One region of the Paenibacillus sp. FSL R5-0470 genome, then DNA from elsewhere that is predicted to be linked to it. Evidence: riboswitches for the same ligand, from Rfam matches in the RefSeq annotation. Region 1 holds a riboswitch; each other region holds the start of a gene.
The links. Region 1 has a riboswitch for cyclic di-AMP ahead of MKY99_RS00540 (C40 family peptidase). Riboswitches for the same ligand answer to the same signal wherever they lie in the genome.

Region 1 (5,286 bases):
CCTAACGGATTTGACTGAGGCTGTCGGAAGAATTTCCGATGGGTACTTATTTTTTGAAATGGATCCAGAAGAGTGGCAAGAATTGCCGCAGGAATCCAAGATGGAGGTATGGGAGGCACTGGCTGAGGATCTTTTCTTCGCGCTGGGTAATGAACCTATGATTGAGGTGGGGAGCGGCGTTATCATCTACGATAAGGACACGCACCGCATTAATATTTTAGTCGGAGAAGAGGATTTAGCCTCTGTTGTTTTGATTTAAGAAGAGGGGGCGGGGGGGCGTAATTTGCCCGTAGTTAGTAGCCCGTGTTAAAATTGGTGTAGCCGAGTTATAATCGCTGGGATTCTTGAATACATTTAATCGAAAATATTGCCTTTATCCTGGCACATCCCTTGGACCTCAGAAGCTAAGGGATGTTTTGTTTAACGAATAAGACGAGTAAAGGGACCTGCGGATTTTACTGCAATTTTTAGTAAGGGAGGAAACGAATTGTTATTTACGGAAGAAGAACTGCGTGAGCAGATCAGCAAGCTGGAAGGTTGGAAGCTGGAAGAGAATACCATGGTGCGAAAATATATGTTCAGCCAATATATGAAGGGTATTGCTTTCGTTGATGAAGTAGCCACCATTTCAGAAGCCTTTGATCACCATCCACATATTACGATTGATTATAAGACAGTGACTTTACGACTGAAATCAAATGAGGAAGACGGTATTACAGCTCTAGATATTCGAGAGGCACATGAATTTAATGAAGCCTTTGAGAAAAATCGTTAGTGTCACCCAAACTCATAAATAAACGCCCGTGCGCAGATAGTGAACTATCTTCTGGCACGGGCGTTTTTAGTTGCTTAGGTAGTAGTTACTGTTACTTTTTCTCTGAGAGCCAGAGGGCGACGTTTGCAATCTCCTCAGGGGCTAGCTTTTCTTTAAAGGAAGGCATTTGACCGCGTCCTTTAGTGACGATACTGTAGATTTCTTCAGCATCATGCTGACCGCCTTCATTTTGAAGACTGGGTCCAACTCCACCTTGAAGCTGATCGCCGTGACAGGTGATACAGCTGGCTTTCACGGTTGCTTCGGCCTTTGCCGCATCCAATTGAACTTCCGGCATCGTCGGTTTATTCTGTTCAGCTACCTCTTCTTTACCTGGAAGTGTAAACATAAGTACTACCGCAAAGGCACAGGCGGCAAAAAACAAACCGCTCATGATCCATTTCTGCATCCCAGTTCGTCCCTTCTATGTAAGCTGCTCCCTACATTATAGCTCAAGGTGAAGCGTTATCATAGGGTTTGTGACAAAAAAATGAACGATAATGCCATCAAATCATTGAAAAATATGGAATTTAATATTATTTATCATAGACCATGCAATAAAAAGGTTTGTTTCCTGTGGGGGTTAGGCGCTCATACGTATCGGTAATCGTAAATCCACACTTTTGGTAAGTTCGGATCGCCCGCTGGTTCCAGGTCAATACCTCTAGATCAATCTCACGCTCAGGATAACGAATTAAGGCTGCTTGCACGATTGCATCCATGAATATTTTCCCTAGACCTTGACCGCATAGATCAGGGCGCATACCAATCCCCAAGCGAACAACACCTTCCATTGGAAACAACTGCGCGAATCCACACAAAATCCCTTGCCCATTTAGTATGGAGACATATTGCTCATTCCGTAGCTGCGGGTCACCGAACTCGATTCCAAGAGCCTGCATTTGCTCCCACGGCATCCAGCCGTAAATATTATAAGGGGCAGTGTAATCCCAGTTGCAAACCTCTTCCGCGTGACTGGTCTCCATAGGCGCTACATGAAAAGTAACAGAGGGATTTATCATAAGGTCAAGGACCTCCTTTCACGGGGGAACTTTAAATGTCTTATATTTGTAGCTTAAAATACTTATGGTCCTTATAAGGACATCGAAGGCGTTTATGCTTGTAACTAATTATATACAAAAAGAGGCATGGTCGACTCAGAAATTTATGAGGATTATTGTTTTACAAATTCTGAGAGGGGTAAATACTAAATAAGACAAAAAACAAGCTCTTCCCCAAGAATCAACATCTTGGAAAAGAGCCTATGTACGATTTACTTATTGAACATCATCATTATCTTCTGTCTCAGAAGCAACAGAATGATAAGCATCCGTGCTCATAATTCGTTTAGCACCGATGTAGCGTTTCACGTAGTAGCTATCACTCAGGGAGCTAATCGTTACACCGCGTGAGGAAGATGCGTGTGCAAACTTGCCTTCACCGACATAAATACCGACATGGGAGACACCCTTACCACTTGTATTGAAGAATACAAGATCTCCAGATCTTAAATCATCTTGGGAGATAGCAGTACCCATTTGATACTGGGAACCTGATTGGTGTGGTAGGTTTATACCAATTTTATCAAATACATACATTGTAAATCCGGAGCAATCAAATCCATTTGTGGAGATGCCGCCGGATACGTACTTAGTTCCGATGGTCTTGTCGATCACTTTATCCATTTTGGAATCCGCGAAAGCGCTTCCTGCTCCGATGGTGAAAATAATGGAAAAGCTAAGTACTGCTGCTGCTAGCTTCTTCTTCAAAAGTTTATACCCCTTCCGGATGCCTACGAGGTTAGCTTAAGGGTTCGGTTGAAGGTCCCCTATGACCCCTCTAAAAATGGAGGTCAATTCACCCAAAGTTGGTTCCCCCGTTTTCCTAATAGTTAGGAAACTCGGCTGATACTGTTGATTAGGAATAGCTTGTAATCAATACATGACAAAACCTTTGTAAATAACAACTTAATGATTACAAAAATGTTACTAAAATCTTACTGCAGTTATTGTAACAAACAGAGTGCCGCTTGGCAATCGTTTTTAACATAATCATGCAGAAAAATTCGTTTTTTTAAAGTCAAAATGCATATGTAAGCGATAATATTAAACTAATTTTTATATTTATTGAAATTTTTATCAAATAAAAGTGTTTAAAGTCCGTTCAAGAGGTGTAAAGAATATAATAAGGCAAAAGAAAACCTGGATTCGATTAAGTCAATAATCAAACCCAGGTCTATATAATGTAATTGTGAGGTTATAGTTGTGGGGAAGTATTAATCGTAGGCTATAGCTTGATATGAGGAAGTACTCATTACTCTTTTAGCACCAACGTAGCGATTGGCCCAGTAGGACTGGCTAAGTGAAGTGATGGTCACGCCATATGAAGATGATGATTGTGCGAATTTTCCGTTTCCAACATAAATGCCGACATGGGATACGCCGTTGCCCAATGTGTTAAAGAAAACTAGGTCACCTGAACGTAATTTACTTTTGGCTACAGGAGTTCCGACATTATATTGAGCTTTTGAAGTACGGGGCAAAGAAAGACCCACCTTCTTGAATACATACGTAGTAAATCCAGAACAGTCAAACCCGGCAGTGCTAGTGCCTCCGGTTTTATAGGCAACTCCAATTGTCTTTGAAATAACACTGTCCATCTTAGAATCTGCAAAGGCACTTCCTCCACCAATAGAGAACGCCATCACAAGTCCTAGCGCCGCAGCGACGCATGCTTTTCTTAAATTCTTCAAAAAAATTGTACCCCTTCCAATGCCTGTGAGGTTAGCTTAAGGATTCGGTAGAAGGTTCCCCTATGATCACTGCAAAGCGAGATCAATTCACCCAAAATATGGTTCCCCCACTTCCCGGTGCAAGGAATTCGGCGTTTTATGCACCAGATAGTGACTTATCGACATGACTACGACAAATACATGAAGTTATGTAGAAATCGTTTCAAATGATTACAAACTTGTTACCAATGGAACAGGACTTATTGTAACAAAGTCTTTACGATTTTGCAAATCCTCATAATTTGTCTATAACGCGAAAGAGTCCCAGCTCCTGATTCAGGAACCGGGACTCTTATATTATGTTCTGTAATGCTTCAAATTATTGTGGAAATGCTTTACTTTGCCATAGATGATATTGAGCTGAAATTCCCCACATTTTGAAGAGTGTTGAGGGCAGTGATGAAAGTTGACGAATAAGAAGTGCTGGTAGGCCAGGACAGAAGATACCCGTTAGTCCGCACACTAGCAAAAGGATCAGGCCTGCTGCACCAAGTATGATTGAAATTCCTATTGCCGGAATCAGCGACTTCAAGCAAATGAATAAGGAGGAGAACATCCCCGTGCCGCTGGTATAACCAAACTGCATATATAGAAGGAACAGGCGCACGATAAAGATGTATATAAGCCATGCCAATACGTATGGAACTAGATGAAGTAACAAAGAGTAGTTCAGAAAGGAGGACAAGAATAGCCCGTACATTTTTGGAGCAAGCCAGTATAACGGAAGTAGAGCCAGCACCCATTCGATTAGACTGAAGATAAACACTGGAAATCCATAAAGCTTCATACCTGGAAAAAAGAACAGGCCACGCTCTCCTTTTCGCTCCTGATGGAGTTCATGCAGTAATCCTGCCCTTATGAAGGGGGAGAGTAGCAGTCGTAAGACAACAAGCCCTAGGAACATCCATAACCAAGTACGTATCGCAGGATCTGTGTTCAAGCTGAACTGCCCTTCGACATAATAGAGTAGTCTACCCATTCCGCTGCCTCCAGCGTCTTTATCTGGATAACGCAGTAGAATTGGAACGATAGCAGACCGGATGAAGCCGTACATAAAGTAGCCCCAGAGCAGTCGGTAGATGAAGAGCAGAATCAGAATATAAAATTGCTCCTTCATGCTTTGCCAGCCGCGGGTTATCGATGTTCTCACAATCATTCACCTCACCAGACAAGAGTTCCGAGCACGGTTTCAACTAGTTTAGTTACACTTAATGTCCAGCGGGAGAGCGTTTTGGGCTCTATTTCCGCCAGTCTGAAGTTATTAAGATGCTTGTTTTCTAACAGAATGGTATGCTCAGGATCAACCTCAGCAGAGAGAAGAAGCTTATCGCTTAACAATTGGAAGGTAGTCTCTGCTCCTTCACCGCTCCAGACCCGCTCTGTAGCAGAGCCATCGGCGAATGTGAATTTAATGGGAACGTCAACGTAATGGCTCCCTTTGTTTGTAATCTTTACTATGGATTCATAGCTCTGAGCATCGCTGTTGCCATTCTTTTTAATCGTAATCGTATCTACTGAGAAATCAGGAGCACCACCACCATAAATATAATCTTCGAAATAAGGCTGCCATGATTTTTTGGTTACCTTCTCAACGACTTTTTGAAAATCAGACGTAGTGGGGTGCTGGAAACGGAATTTACGTGCGTAAGTGGACATGATGCTGTTCATTGCCTTAGTGCCT
Region 2 (5,286 bases), 1.2 Mb from region 1:
GCGAAGATACCAGCCCCTACATTCACGCTTTCCTTCATAAAGATCAGCGTAGCGCCCATCAGAATGCTGTCAAACACGACGTGACTGAACATGACGGCAATAAATCCGTAACGAAGGAAAATATAGCTAAAGAGCAAACCAATCACGGTCAGCTCAATAGGACGGGAACTGATGGGGTAGATCGGATACAGCGTATGGCCAAACGCCCAAACCAGCGTGGTGATCAGGCAAGCAATGAACGTGCTTCGGAATACTTTTTTCAACATAGGAATTCCGAAAAAACGATAAATGGCTTCCTCGGATAAACCAGCGAGCCATGCAACGATGGGCAGCAGCCAAGCATATCTCATGTTGTAAGGAGATTGAGTAGCGTCAGTAGTGGACCAGTTCTGCAAGGTAAGTGATAATACGATGAACATAAGGGTCTGCACCCCTAGCAGCACGAATGCCCAGACGTATCCAGCCCGGATACTATCCAGAACATATTTTCCATAGCCAGGCTCTTTAGCACGAGGCCATGGGTTCATCCCCTCTTCTTTTTTCCATAGGCCGTCCCCTCCAACTAAAGAAAAATAGAGCAGGGAGGACATTAGGAGGCTATATAAGGCATAAATGATGAACATTATGACGGAAGTTATCTGAGCCTCGAGTCCTTCGCCTGAGGATTCAGGGAGCATATTATAGGTGCTGATCATCATGATTACAAAATAAGCTGAGCTTAGGAATATTCCACGCTTAAAGGAGGTATGTTCTCTTCTAAGTATGCTGTAGATGAGTGCCAGAATTCCTAAAGCTAAAGTAGGCAAACCGTAGCCGAATAAAGTAAACTTTTCCGCGAGAGAGGTCTGGTCCTTTACATAGGAGGTATGCCAGGCTGGAGCGGTGAATCCTGCTTTAAAGCTGGATACCTGTTCGCCAGTGAAATCGAAATAATAGTGTAGTAAGGATTCGCCGATCTGAACGGAACGATCTGTATACACGAGCCCGTAGTTTCCCGTATTCGATTCAATTTGCAGCTTGGCGGGATTTACATCCCATTCCTGAAGCCAGGGACGGGCAAGATTTTCTTTTTGTGTAAGTGATAAGGTAGTACCCTTGTCCTCTTCTTTTGCACTGGTGGATACATTGTTTGGTAATCCGGTACCTGATCCTTCTGCACCTTGTGTGAAAGCGACAACTCCACCAGTATACATATTGAGGTCAACAGAGATCAGTGGCTCTTGTTCCGCTGAAGGACTAAGTGTTACACGAAAGATGTCAAAAGGATATCGTTGATCCAATTTCTTTTTTGTATAGTCCTCCAAAAGCTTCTCGCGGGACATATAACCATAAAAGGAAGAGTCCGTATCGTACAGTACATTCCACTGATCGTTTGGTGCTTTGGTGTAGTTCAGCTTTTGTTCTGCGAATGATATGGCTTTGTCGCGGGCTTCCGCCTTACTGATGACAGTAGTATCTTCCCCGGCAGGGCTATTTAGCACCGAGGGAGCAATTTGAAACATAATAAATAGAATAAGACCGATAATGCCCGAGATGATGAGCCTCTTGGAGAGGGCACGTTGCTGTAAGGGCTGGCCAACGGGATTCATGTAACGCCTCCTTGTAAACTGACAATGTTATGTTCCATTATAGTATTAGTGCCATGATAGTTACAAAAATCATCGTATATTCTTTTTATGGGTAATAGAGATATTATAGAATAGGTAACTGAATATATACCATGAATTTAAGGTGATTCTTTCTTCATTTTTCATGAAAATCGATGCAATTGCAGGGAAAACACGGAAAAGTGATGAGAAAAGGCACTCTTAGTGGTACATCCTCTCCAAACCGCATTTTTCATATGAATCACCATTAATAGTGTCTTTGTGATTTATCGAAATAACATATATAATTTGTATGCAATTGTATATAGCCGAATTTCAGGTGAAAACGGGGGAACCATAAGAAGTAATGAAAAGATGAGTATACGCCATAGGCGTTGTCTTTATTCATCAGGGGTGAATTTCGTTCTAGGAACGAATAGGGCAGCCTGCACAGTCCGAATCCGTCAGCTAACCTCGTAGGCTAATTTACTGCAGGAACCAAGGGTAGCATTGGTTTTCCAGTGCTTTTTTTGTTGGAATTCTTTAAATTTTGATAAGAGGGTGAGCGTAGTGGCTTCACAGTTTCGCAGGGTTTCTGAATCAAAGTTCCTGAAGCTCTCTCCGCCTCAGATTATGGTGCTTGGTTTTGCATCGATCATTCTGATTGGAGCCTTGCTGCTAATGCTTCCCATTTCGAGTACCAGCGGGAATGCTGTTAGTTTTATTGATGCGTTGTTTACTGCAACATCGGCCACCTGTGTGACAGGACTTGTGGTGCTGGACACCGGGACGACATTCACCATTTTTGGGAAAACCGTAATTATGGTGCTTATCCAGGTGGGCGGCTTAGGGTTTATGACAATGGCGACCTTATTTGCCATGATGATGAAACGCAAAATTTCCTTGCGGGACAGACTGATCCTTCAGGAAGCAATGAACCAAGGCTCTATGGAGGGGATTGTTCGACTGATCCGGAGAGTACTTATTTATTCCTTGGTCATCGAAGGCTGTGCAGCGGTGCTTCTGTCCTTACGCTGGGCGTTTGATATGCCACTGGGAAAGGCCATTTATTTTGGAATATTTCATGCGGTGTCTATGTTTAATAATGCTGGATTTGATATTTTCGGGGATTTCCGGAGTTTAACCGATTATGTATATGACCCGCTAGTGAACATCGTGGTGATGTTTCTGATTGTCTCTGGCGGTATTGGTTTTATTGTCATGTCGGATCTGGTGGAGTTTCGTGTCAAACGTAAATTATCTTTGCATAGCAAAGTTGTACTCTCCACCACTGCAGGGCTTATTCTTATCGGCGCTTTGGTTATTTTTATATTTGAATTTACGAATCAGCGCACACTGGGGAATTTAAATTTCGGCGGCAAAATATTATCGGCATTCTTTCAGTCGGTATCGCCCCGAACCGCTGGCGCCAATACGGTGGATATTGCCGGACTACGGCAAGCCTCACAGTTCTTTATGGTTATTCTTATGTTTATTGGTGCATCTCCAGGATCAACAGGTGGCGGGGTCAAGACTACAACCTTTACGATTATGATTGGTGCAGTAATCGCGATGCTGCGCGGACGTGAAGATGTTGTACTGTTCCGTTACCGATTGGCGCAAGAGCGTATCTATAAAGCGTTGACGTTAACATTACTCGCTTTGCTATTGGTCCTCACGGTGTCGATGTTACTGTCCACAACAGAGGATAGTAATTTCTTAGCGATATTATTTGAGACGACCTCAGCTTTTGCCACGGTGGGACTAACCATGGGGCTGACACCTGAACTGTCTATCTTCGGCAAGATTCTGATCTGTCTGACCATGTTTGCAGGTCGGCTAGGTCCATTAACATTAGTGTATGCGCTTGGACCTAAACAGGGTAAACCATTGTATAAGCACCCAGAAGGTAAAATAATTATTGGATAGGAGTTAATCCGAAATGAAAGCACAGCAATTTGTAGTAATCGGTTTAGGCCGCTTTGGCTCAAGCCTTGCACTTGAGCTGATGGAAATGGGCTACGAGGTGCTCGGCATTGATCACCATGAGGAGCGTGTGGAGGAAATGAGCGATCACCTGACGCATGCGGTAGTGGCTGATGCTACAGATGAAGGAATTATGCGCTCGCTCGGCGTACGGAACTTTGACTGTGGGATTGTTGCGATTGGCGACAATATGGAACGAAGTATTCTGGCGGCGATTTTGTTAAAAGAGATTGGAGTCAAGCAAGTAGTAGCCAAGGCGATCTCGATCCTTCATGGTCGTGCGTTGTCCAGGCTGGGCGTGGACCGGGTTATTTTTCCGGAGCGGGATATGGGCATTCGTGTGGCACATCAGCTCGTGACACCCAATTTGCTGGATTATATTGAACTGTCCAAGGATTATAAAATCGTCGAGCTAACCGTTCCGTCTTGCATGAACGGGAAAAGCTTGTCAGATTTAAATACAAGAGCGAAATATGGCTGCAGTATTGTTGCCCTGAACCGGGAAAGTGGAATTATAGTGGCTCCAACGGCACATGATCATTTGAGTGAGGGCGACGTTATGGTACTCATTGGTTCTAATGAAAGTATTGATCGATTTGAGGATGAAGTTGTAAACCAAGATTAAATAGATAAGCCCTCCGTCCTTTACATGGGACGGAGGGCTTTTTTAATTAAGGCTGCACGCAGAGGTATGTACTATTTCTCTCGTTCCGTTAGAAACATCTCTTCTGTGACCTGCACGAGGCTGCGGGCCGCTGTGCTCAGGCTCCCATCGTCACGGTAAATCAGGCAGGTAGTTCGCTGAGTCTGCTCCAGCTCCTTAATATGCAGAGAGACCAGCCCACCGCCGTTTAACAGCTGCGGACGCAGATAAGACTTGGGCAGTAACGCTGCCACATTGACTGTCGGCAGCAGCCGCACGATGGCTTCGAATGAGTCAATCTCCATCCGAACGTCTGGATCAATTCCACAGCGCTGGAACAGATCGTCTGTTAGACGTCGGTACCAGGTGCCTTTGGAGAACAGGATCATAGGCAGTCGGGACAGATCATCCATGGTTAGCTTGGTAGATTGATTCAGAGGATGATGCTCAGAAACAACCAGTCGAAGTTGATCCTCAAACAGAGAAATGCAGCGCAGTCCAGGTTCTTGAATAGAGGAAGCGATCAGACCTATATCTGACTTTCCTTCACTGACAGAGGAGACAATTTCATGTGTTCGGCCTGTGATTAGCTTCAGCTCCGCAGTTGGGTATTTCTCCATATATGCGTTAACTAGTGGAGGCAGAGTGGTCTGCAGTGAGGTAAGTGACGCCCCTAAGGTGACGAGCTTAGGCTCGCCTTCTTTGTATTTAGACAAAGCCTCCAGAAATTTAGAGCGCTGCTGCCGTTGTTCAAGTGCGTAGGAATAAGTAAGACGCCCAACCTCGGTTAACTCCAGTCGCTTGCCATAACGATTAAATAGCGCGACACCCAGTCGTTCTTCCAGCTTGGAGATTTTACGAGATAGGGCAGGTTGGGACAGATTGAGCTGGCGGGAGGCCCGATTCAAGCTGGAGTGCTCCACAACCGCTGCAAAAACATCTAAATCGTCAAACATATTTATGTTCCTCTCGTAGTGCAATCTATAAACAGTAGTGACGAAATTCATAGCCATGAAGACAATACTTCTTGCTCCATAAGGAAATAAAAGATTTGTCGGAAAATGTTGTTTC
Region 3 (5,286 bases), 490 kb from region 1:
CAATTACAGAACGTCCCTCAGGCGTCTCATCCTTTAGGGAACTGATGGCCGCCCACGCTGTAAGCTCAGCTTCCGTTTCATTTCCGACAGGAACAAATTCACTCGCCATCCGGTTCCCGAAGGTAATCGTACCGGTCTTATCTAGGATCATCGTATTAATATCGCCGGCAGCCTCAACTGCCTTACCCGACATGGCGAGTACATTAAACTGGGTCACCCGGTCCATACCCGCTATTCCGATTGCGGAGAGTAGCCCCCCGATTGTTGTCGGAATCAGACAGACCAACAAGGCGATCATAACCGGAATATCAAGATCAACACCTAGATAAGTTGCAATCGGCCGCAAGGTCACTACTACAATCAAGAAAATCAGCGTCAGACTGATCAAAAGCGTATTTAGCGCAATTTCGTTAGGTGTCTTCTGACGTTTCGCCCCTTCAACAAGAGAGATCATTCGATCTAGAAACGACTCACCAGGATCACTTGTAATTCTGACTTTAATCTCATCACTGACGACCCGTGTACCGCCTGTAACGGAGCCAAAGTCCCCACCAGCCTCCTTGATTACAGGTGCAGATTCACCTGTAATCGCTGATTCATCTACGGAAGCCAGCCCTTCAATCACCTCACCGTCACCAGGGATGAGTTCTCCCTGACTGACAATGACGATATCTCCTTTACGCAACTCGGAGGAAGAGACTGTCTTCACCGCTCCTCCAACCAGTTTGTTAGCTGTGATATCTTGTTTTGTTTTCTTGAGCGAATCGGCTTGGGCTTTCCCCCGGCCTTCTGCCAGTGCTTCAGCGAAGTTCGCAAACAGCACTGTAAACAGCAGAATGAACAACACTGTGATATTGAAGCCTATCGATTGCTCTGCATTAAAATATCCAGGAGCCAGCACCATGAGGAGGACAATGATCGTACCGACCTCTACCACGAACATGACGGGATTTTTGATTAGCGTTACTGGGTTAAGCTTTATAAAACTATCCTTTACAGCGCTAAGGAGTATGGGTCCCGTCAGCAGCTTTTTTCTTTTTACAGTACTCATCTTATTCTCCCTCTTCCTACCGTAAGGTTAGATATTCTGCAATGGGGCCGAGTACAATGACCGGCAGGAACGTCAACGCACCGATAATCACTACTGTACCAATCAGAATTCCCGTAAACAGTCCATTGTCTGTGCGGAACGTGCCAATCGTCTCAGGAACCGGCTTCTTCTTAAGCAGAGAACCTGCTACCGCCAGCATTGCAATGATAGAGACATAACGACCTAGCAGCATGACAATCCCGGTTGTGACATTCCAAAAAGTTGTATTGTCTGCAAGCCCTTCAAATCCTGAACCATTGTTCGCGGCAGAAGAGACATATTCATATAACACTTGGCTGAGTCCATGGAATCCAGTGTTCGTAATCGCCCCTTGCCCCAAATCGGTCAGGAACGCAGCTGCGGTTGGCACAAGGATAATGAACGGATGCACAAGGATCGCTATGGCAATCAGCTTCATCTCCTTGGCCTCTATTTTCCGTCCGAGGAACTCCGGTGTCCTGCCGACCATGAGACCGCACAGGAAGACACCCAGAATCGCATACATCAGCATATTGATCAGTCCAACACCTTTACCACCGAAGACATTGTTGAGCATCATCAGTGCAAGAGGCGTAATACCTCCCAGCGGCGTCAGCGTATCATGCATATTGTTAACACTACCTGTCGTAGCTGCGGTTGTTACTGAAGTAAACAAGGAAGACTGCGGTATGCCGAAGCGCACCTCTTTACCTTCCATACTACCTTGTGAAGATTCAATTCCTAGTGCATTGATCGCCGGATTGCCTTTCGATTCAGCATAGAAGTTTAGGCTTAACAGCAGAACAAACAAGGTCATCATTGCGGTAAAAATTACCCAGCCCTGACGTTTGTTCTTGGCAAACAATCCGTACATATAAGGGAGCGAAGCTGGCAGCATCCACATAGAGAGAATCTCTAGCACGTTCGTAAGTGGATTAGGGTTCTCAAAAGGATGCGATGAATTGGCCCCGAAGAAGCCGCCACCATTCGTGCCCAGATGTTTGATCGATTCCAAAGAAGCTACTGGACCGATAGCAATTTGTTGTGTTTGGCCCTCTAGTGTAGTGACTTCAAGTGATGGCTTGAGCGTTTGTGGCACATGTAGTCCTACCAGCACCAATGAAACTAACAAAGCTAGCGGAATGAACACACGAATATGCGCTTTGACGAAATCCTCGAAGAAGTTCCCGACTGATTTCCGTCCCGTGATTCCTCTGACAAAGGCAACCGCAACAGAAAATCCGCTCGCTGCAGATGTGAACATCATCATCGTGATGACAGCCATTTGTGAAAAATACGAAAGCCCCGTCTCCCCGCTATAATGCTGCAGGTTCGTATTGGTCATAAAGCTGATCACTGTATTGAATGAAAGCGTCTGTTCCATATCCGTAATTCCATTCGGGTTTAACGGCAATCCCCGCTGCAATCTAAGAACAATGTAACTGAAAGTAACCAATACGATATTTGTTAACACAAAGCTGAGCGCATACTTCTTCCAAGACATTCCGTCCCGTTTTTTCAGGCCGATCAGCTTATAAATCCCTTTTTCCATGCCTCCAAACCATCGATCCGTACGGTTCGGTTCATTAGAAAATACATAATATAAATACGTGCCCATCGGCTTAACCAGCAAGATAAGAATTACGATTACAGCAACTATTTGCAAAATGCCCATGAATGCCCCTCCTTAAAATTTCTCCGGATGAATCAATGCGTAAACCAGATATACAAACAACAGTAGGGTAACAGCGATTACTAGAATCACAACTTATCCCTCCCTGTATCCTCAACTACACCTGCGCACCAGCGCATAAATCCATAAAACAACCCGTAAATTACAGCTAACGAAGCCACCATATACAGATCCATCATATCTCCCGCACTCCTTCTTTTATCCTTGATGAGGTGATTTATCGATTAGAAAATCAGCATCACCACTATGAGAATAGATTACATAACTTGCACCAAGTCTTTTATAGACCAATCTAGGATTTATTGAGCTTGTGATTACAAAAATCGGCTGTGTCGTCCAGGTGCGGCACATCTGAATGTAGCGGCAGCATAACGTAAAGCTGCTCTCGAACAGATATACCCGTCCTACCGGGAACGGCGGGCGAAACCAAGTATTCTGATGGCGGGTATCAACTAGAACGACTTGTTCAATCCCCATCTCTTCGAGTAGGGCCTTCTCAGGCAAGTTGTTGGTCAATCCGGCCATCTTAATGCCTCTGAATTTTAGAAGCTTAATAAAATGTTCGCCTGCCTTCGTTGGCGCACATACCAGTACATATTCATTCTGATCTGTCATCTCTTATTCTCCTCAAATGCTTTGCTTGTAAGATCAGAGCTTGATCACCCTGATCTTGAAAGAAAAGCTACCGCTAATGATGAATATAACGACCTCTTCGTGAGGTTTTCCATAAATGCTTTGCTTAAAAAAGCACAGCAAAAAGCCACAAAGGATTCTCCTCTGTGGCTCGCTAGCGGTCACATTGCACTCATCCTCTCTCCATACGCTTACGAGGTTAGCTGTCGGATTCGGGCGGTGAGAGTCGCCCTACCTGTATAGATACGAGCTCACTCGCATCTTCTACAGGATTCACCCCATAACCGGCTTCCGACTCTCACATCGTCTGCCGATTGTTGGTTCCCCCGCTTTCCTTAACGGAAATTAAGCGGATCAAATATTCGATTGTTGTTGAAACAGGAGTAATCATACCCTTATGCAGGAAGAATTGTAAAACCTGATTGATGCCAAAATAATGCAAATTAAAAACTATTTTCGTATCGGATAGCGCTTACTTGATATCCAATCTCTCTATATCTCTTGTTTACTCGAGTTTTAATCCATTAGCGAAAAGCGGGCATACCATGTGATTTTATTCACCACAAATGTAGAAATCTTAAAAAAACGCCTTTATAGGTAAGAAAACAAGAAGTCGAGATTAAGCGAGGAAGAAGCCCGATAACTCGCAATAAATACCTATTTGGTTCCCTTTTCCGTCGTAGTAGGCAGGATTTGGTTTAAATCGCGCTCAAAAGAACACTTTCTGTTTTTACAGAAACACCTTGAAAAGAGTATGATTCGGGTTGAATCTATTTCACGAAATACATTCAACGCTGAGTTCCTGTATTTGCAGGGAACGGGGGAACCATCAGGTCACATGGCCTACTTGGGGTGAATCCGAAGGAGACTGTCCAAGTCTCATATAGGTAGGGCGACTCTCACCGTCCGAATCCGACAGCTAACCTCGTAAGCGTAAAGAGAGAGACCCTTGATCCGCCACGCTTTGGCACAGGTGTGTATATACCTGTATTCCAAAACCGCAGCAGAGGTCCTCCTCTTGCTGCGGTTTTTGCGTTACCTGAATCTATAGGGTGATAGCATGCTGGACGGGGTGAAAGAAATGAAACACTATTATTGGGGAACTCAGCAAGGGCTACTTGAGCCGATAAGTCTAAATTATGTTTGCTTTGGAGCGTTGTGGTTCGAAGAGGATCATCACAGAACTATTGTCGGCTATGCTTTTGGTCAGAAGCAGATTGAATCACTTCGCCATTTCAGCAGCCCATCTACCTGTGAATACTGTATGGACCGAACAATTATATACGAAATATATAAAAGTATCCGAGAAAAGCAACAGCTGCAGGATTGGTCAGCACACCAACGTTTTCCGTGGCTCACCGCTTTTAAGGAACCGTGGAAAGATGTTGCAGTCGGTTGGTACGTAATGAGATCCCGCAACACCTTTCCCTTACATTTATCCGTTATACGCAAACAGAAATTCAGACTATGGCTAGAGCATGCCGCAGTCTGTGAGAATGAAGCTGAAATGCTCGCCTGTATAGAGAAGGCTAATGACATTCACCATGTAGATCTTAAGCTTTTGGAAACCTAAGGAGGAAAAAACTGTCATGGACCAGCGAAGACTGTCTCGCATAGAAGTATTCGTCTTTGATTCACCTGAGCCTATTCATTATGGAATGGAGGCTGATCAAGGCAGCCGTTATGGCATCCTGAAACTTACCTGTAAAGGAGGTAGCAGCTGGGGGGCATGTCTTATCTCTGCCAATACCAAAACTTTCGATCTTATTAAATGGAGTTCTTTTCTCAGAATGATATACCATTGCCGGCTAGAGGAAGCGATAGATAAAGTACGTACCCATGGTTCAGAGTGGGATCAGACTCAGTTTGAGCTAGTGCAAGGTGCTTTACA
Region 4 (5,286 bases), 1.1 Mb from region 1:
CACTTATAACTTTAGGGCAGCAGACCAGCTGGTTGCCTTCGCCAGGGAACATCATATGGCGATGCGCGGACATACCTTGATTTGGCACAACCAGACAACGGACTGGCTGTTTGAGGATAAGGGCGGAGGACCTGTAAGCAAAGAGATTCTGCTTGCACGAGTCAAATCACATATTCAGACCGTTGTAGGACGTTATAAGGATGATATTTATGCTTGGGATGTTGTCAATGAAGTTATAGCCGATGAAGGAGAAGAGCTTCTTCGCCATTCGAAGTGGCTCGACATTGTTGGCCCGGATTTTATCGCCAAAGCGTTTGAATTCGCCAATGAAGCTGACCCTAAGGCATTATTATTCTACAATGACTATAACGAATCCCATCCATTAAAGCGTGACAAAATCTATAAACTGGTGAAGTCGCTATTGGAACAAGGCGTGCCGATCCATGGCGTCGGATTGCAGGCACACTGGAATTTATACGATCCTAGTCTGGATGAAATTCGTGCAGCGATCGAAAAATATGCATCGTTAGGACTTCAGCTCCAACTGACAGAGCTGGATGTATCCATGTTCCGTTTCGATGACAAACGAATGGACTTAAAGACAGTACCTGCTGAGCTGCTCGAGCTTCAAGCAGATCGATATGAAGCGATGTTCGCACTGCTGAGAGAATACCGGGACGTGATTAGTTCGGTTACGTTCTGGGGAGCAGCGGATGACTATACCTGGCTGGATGATTTCCCTGTTCGTGGGCGGAAGAACTGGCCGTTCCTATTCGATGAAGGGCATAAGCCGAAGCCAGCTTTCCATCAAATTATCACCTCTGCCACGAAATCATAGAGTGGGCAAGCTGCTCAAATAATGAACTGTGAACCCGTCCTTATATCGATTAAGGGTGGGTTATTTATACGTTGATAGATTAGTAGAATAGATCTCAGAGGGCGGATTAAAGTGAGCGTGACAATTAGAAGGATTCTGGAAGATTTAATAGGAGCCATGGAACAGATAGATGGGACTGTGGATACTCTTAAGCCGGGAAATCCGGAAATGGTGATTACAGGGATGGTTACGGCATTTTGCGCTACGCAATATGTTGTGGAGCGAGCGGTTGCTATGAACGCCAATTTGTTGATCACACATGAAGGTGTGTTTTACAGTCATCATGAGACGAGTGAGTGGTTAGAGGATGACCCTATTTATCTTGCGAAACTGAGTTTAATCGAGCGTTCTGAACTGGCTATTTTTCGTTATCATGATTATTGGCATAGGCATCAACCAGACGGGATCATGGTGGGCTTGCTACGAGAGCTTGAATGGTCAGCCTATGTGGTTGAGCAGCAATCGACTGCTACAATCCTATCGATTCCAGCTATGACGGTAAGTGAAGCGGCACAGTATATAAAAAGAAAGCTAGGCATCTCCTATTTACGTGCTGCCGGAGACGTATCCCAGATATGCAGACATGTGGGGATATTAGTAGGTTACAGAGGAGGTGGGACGATGGCTATTCCTCTTTTTAATCAGCATAATCTTGATTTAATTATTGCTGGCGAGGGCCCCGAATGGGAAACTCCAGAATATGTGAGGGATGCTGTCCACCAAGGCAGATCAAAAGCACTGATTATGTTAGGACATGCGGAAAGTGAAGCTCCAGGAATGAAATATTTAGCTGAAGTTCTGGCACAGAAATACCCAATGATTCCTACTTATTTTATTGCTGAACAACCGGTCTATCAGCTGGTTTAATTCGTATAAACCGAAATGAAGAATAAATTTGCATATTATGGAGAAAATGATTGGAAACCAGGTCACTGAGAAAGGAGTGTTTCAATGGAAATTCCTTTGGAGGCTGATGAAGTGTTAAGTCGTATCAAAAAGCTTCAAACCGATGGAAGCTCGATCAGCAAAAAACAAGTGAAGCAAAGCGATCCTGATCTTATGAGAAGTGCGCTGTTCTTTTTTCCGAGCTGGGAGCATGCATTGAAAAACGCCGATCTGTTGTAGCCATATGATTGTATAACGAAGCCGAGTAGTTCAGGGATTGATCTCTGATGGCCGCTCGGCTTTTTTTAGATATATTGAGTAAACAAGAGCAAAAGAAAGAGAAAACGAAGTGTATGCTCAATATGAAATGAAAAGCATGGCTTTCAACATTATTTTGCCCACGGCTCAACTTTACAAGAAACCTTACACGGAGTATGATTCATCACATAACTGACAATTACATAAGAAGTCCGCTTAATTTCCGTTAAGGAAAGCGGGGGAACCAACAACTGGGAACCAGTGTAACAATCGGTACTAGTTATGGGGTGAATCCTGTTCCAGATGCATAAATGCATCCATGCAGGTAGGGCAACTCTCACTGCCCGAATCCGACAGCTAACCTCGTAAGCGTATGGAGAGAGGATGAATGGCGTATTTGATGATGAATAGCCACAGAGAATCCCTCTGTGGTTTTTTGCTGCGTTAAAAAGCAGATATAGTTGTAGAACCTATCTATGAAAGAGGTGTTAACTTTGCCTATTGCTAAACTGAATGGAACTTCGCTCTATTACGAAATCAATGGAACAGGGGCTCCGGTTGTGTTTATCCATGGACATGGATTAACACATAGTATGTTCAAGCCACAATTAGAGTATTTTTCTGATAAATATAAAGTGATTCTGTGTGATTTACGGGGGAATGGCAAATCAGGTGAATTACTGCAGGCCCCAAACGAGATTATTGAAACCCAATGTCTAGATATAATAATGCTATTAAATGATTTGGGTATTCGTGAGGCTGTTTTTGTTGGGAGTGCCTATGGGGGGCTTGTCGTTCAACATATTGCGAAACAATATCCAGAGCGAGTAAAAGCGATTGTTGTCGCGGATAGCTTTTGTAGAAGTCAGGCGTCAACGATAATCGGTAAAATCCAGCTTATGGCTGCTTATTGTAGCTGGTTAATGTATTACGCTCCAAGTGAGCTTGTACTTCCTTCGATTCGTATGATGTACCGGGAACGCTGGAATCTGGCTTATAACGAGATTAGAAGAGGACTTCTCGATAAACGTCCACGGGAATTGTATCGGCAAAGGCTGGCTACGAGCCATGTGGATTACACTAGATGCTTAAAGTCTTTTAAGCGTCCCGCCTTATGTATTGTAGGTGACTTTAGTGAATTTGGAGTTAATTGTATGAAGGATATGGTGTCTCAGCTGCCACATGCTCAGTTAGTGATCATCCCTAACGCATTAGATCCTAGTAATCTGTGTCAGCCGGAGAAATTTAATGCTATACTTCAGCGGTTTTTGGAGAAACAGCAGGAAACTCAGCAGATTAGTTGATCTTAGTGGTAAGTGAGAAATGAGAGGCGTCCCATAGCCGGGGAGTATGTACTGGCTACGGGGCGTTCTTCTGTATGTCTGTATTTTGTACAATGCTGTCTACTGATGTAAGATTAAAGATATTCGATATTAACTATCTAAAGGAGCTGAGTCATGATGTCTCAAGCCGAAACCATAAAATTGACCTCATTATCTTCAAAAGGGGGCTGCGGCTGCAAAATCGGTCCCGCCGATCTCATGCAGGTTATTCGCAGTCTACCACCAACCGTTCCTAATCCGGATCTACTTGTAGGTCTGGATACCAGTGATGACGCTGGGGTATATCGATTAAGTGATGATCTAGCGTTAGTGCAAACTGTTGATTTTTTCACGCCGATCGTGGACGACCCTTATTCCTTTGGGCAAATTGCAGCAGCTAATGCGTTAAGTGATATTTATGCTATGGGCGGCAAGCCGCTTACAGTGCTTAATATTGTGGCCTTCCCTATTTCTGTTTTGGACAAAAGCATTCTCGGTGACATTTTGCGCGGTGCAGCAGATAAAGTGCAGGAAGCAGGAGCAACGCTTGTGGGCGGACATTCCATCGACGATAAAGAGCCTAAATTTGGATTGGCCGTTACGGGCCTTGTGCATCCGGACAAAGTAAGAACGAATGCAGGTGCGCAGGCAGGAGACAAGCTGATTTTGACTAAACCTATCGGTGTGGGCATCTTAACGACTTCTATTAAAAAGGATCAGCTATCCCCAGAAGAAACTACACGCCTTACGACAGTCATGTCTACATTGAATAAAAAAGCGGCTGAAATCATGGAGCCCTATGATGTACATGCTTGTACAGATGTTACCGGATTCGGGTTGCTTGGACATGCCTCGGAAATGGCAAAAGGGAGCAATCACGGACTGATTATTCGTCAAGGCGATGTACCGATGCTGCCAAGAGTAAGAGAGCTCGCGGAGCAGGGCTTTGTTCCAGGCGGCACTAAGAATAACTTTGCCCATTTGGAGGGCAGTATTCTTTATCCGGAAGAGATGGACCAATTAAGCCGCTATATTCTGTGTGATGCTGTGACTTCCGGTGGATTGCTGATCTCTGTTGCTCCTGAACAAAGTGAGGATTTGCTAAAAGAGTTAGTAGATGCAGGTGTAGAAGCAGCATTGATCGGAGAGGTAACGGAAGAGCATCCGGGTCAGATTGCAGTTATAGCTGCGCAATAACGCTGGAGTTCAGCTTAGAGGCGACCTAAGAAGTTAGCCACCAGAGGAGAGAGCGCATTGTTTCAGGATATTACATTGGAAGAACTAAGAGTGTTAAAGAATAAGAAGCAGATCACCGTTATCGACGTTCGATCTCCTTCTGAATATAAAGATGCAACGCTGCCGGATAGCTTGAATATTCCCTTTTTTGATGATGAGGAACGGGCTGAAGTAGGTACATTGTATAAACAGACAAGTGTGCAGGCTGCGAAAGAACGCGGTTTGGAGATTGCTGCTGCGAAGCTACCTTCCTTTGTCAAAGAATTTGCTGCGATTCAAGGGGACAAGGCTGTATTCTGCTGGAGGGGAGGTATGCGCAGCCGTACAACTGCGACCGTACTTTCTTTAATGGATATTCACGCTTACCGATTGATTGGCGGCTATAAAGCTTACCGTAAATGGGTACTCGATGAACTGGAGTCCTATGAATTCAAGGCGAAGCCTTATGTCATTCATGGAAATACGGGTACAGGTAAAACAAACCTGCTGCACCGCCTGAAGGCACAGAGCTATCCTGTTTTGGATTTGGAAGGAATGGCAGGTCACCGCGGTTCTATCTTTGGCGAGATCGGACTTCATGCAAACAATCAAAAAACGTTCGATAGTCTTCTTATGGAGGAATTAATTAAGCTTGGGGATGCTCCTTATGTACTGTTTGAAGCGGAGAGCAAAAAGATTGGGAAGGTCGTAATGCCCCCATTCATGGCC

Region 2: linked by a shared signal. The riboswitch ahead of MKY99_RS25360 (TrkH family potassium uptake protein) and the one ahead of MKY99_RS00540 (C40 family peptidase) in region 1 are both predicted to bind cyclic di-AMP.
Region 3: linked by a shared signal. The riboswitch ahead of MKY99_RS02705 (hypothetical protein) and the one ahead of MKY99_RS00540 (C40 family peptidase) in region 1 are both predicted to bind cyclic di-AMP.
Region 4: linked by a shared signal. The riboswitch ahead of MKY99_RS25870 (alpha/beta hydrolase) and the one ahead of MKY99_RS00540 (C40 family peptidase) in region 1 are both predicted to bind cyclic di-AMP.

The regions. Positions count from the first base shown of each region.
Region 1 covers NZ_CP150238.1:111,779-117,064, forward strand. The annotation lists gene MKY99_RS00520 (hypothetical protein) at 1-259, shown strand, start outside; gene MKY99_RS00525 (4a-hydroxytetrahydrobiopterin dehydratase) at 488-775, shown strand; gene MKY99_RS00530 (cytochrome c) at 867-1,223, opposite strand; gene MKY99_RS00535 (GNAT family N-acetyltransferase) at 1,351-1,836, opposite strand; gene MKY99_RS00540 (C40 family peptidase) at 2,092-2,583, opposite strand; cyclic di-AMP (ydaO/yuaA leader) riboswitch at 2,589-2,730, opposite strand; gene MKY99_RS00545 (C40 family peptidase) at 3,090-3,518, opposite strand; cyclic di-AMP (ydaO/yuaA leader) riboswitch at 3,572-3,710, opposite strand; gene MKY99_RS00550 (hypothetical protein) at 3,925-4,755, opposite strand; gene MKY99_RS00555 (M1 family metallopeptidase) at 4,767-5,286, opposite strand, start outside.
Region 2 covers NZ_CP150238.1:5,741,206-5,746,491, reverse strand. The annotation lists gene MKY99_RS25365 (CPBP family intramembrane glutamic endopeptidase) at 1-1,589, opposite strand, end outside; cyclic di-AMP (ydaO/yuaA leader) riboswitch at 1,904-2,083, shown strand; gene MKY99_RS25360 (TrkH family potassium uptake protein) at 2,220-3,515, shown strand; gene MKY99_RS25355 (TrkA family potassium uptake protein) at 3,529-4,197, shown strand; gene MKY99_RS25350 (LysR family transcriptional regulator) at 4,269-5,171, opposite strand.
Region 3 covers NZ_CP150238.1:604,360-609,645, reverse strand. The annotation lists gene kdpB (potassium-transporting ATPase subunit KdpB) at 1-1,051, opposite strand, end outside; gene kdpA (potassium-transporting ATPase subunit KdpA) at 1,068-2,744, opposite strand; gene MKY99_RS02705 (hypothetical protein) at 2,961-3,377, opposite strand; cyclic di-AMP (ydaO/yuaA leader) riboswitch at 3,568-3,757, opposite strand; cyclic di-AMP (ydaO/yuaA leader) riboswitch at 4,178-4,343, shown strand; gene MKY99_RS02700 (hypothetical protein) at 4,477-4,968, shown strand; gene MKY99_RS02695 (hypothetical protein) at 4,985-5,286, shown strand, end outside.
Region 4 covers NZ_CP150238.1:5,867,864-5,873,149, reverse strand. The annotation lists gene MKY99_RS25885 (endo-1,4-beta-xylanase) at 1-838, shown strand, start outside; gene MKY99_RS25880 (Nif3-like dinuclear metal center hexameric protein) at 950-1,744, shown strand; gene MKY99_RS25875 (hypothetical protein) at 1,829-2,002, shown strand; cyclic di-AMP (ydaO/yuaA leader) riboswitch at 2,224-2,408, shown strand; gene MKY99_RS25870 (alpha/beta hydrolase) at 2,515-3,324, shown strand; gene selD (selenide, water dikinase SelD) at 3,481-4,539, shown strand; gene mnmH (tRNA 2-selenouridine(34) synthase MnmH) at 4,597-5,286, shown strand, end outside.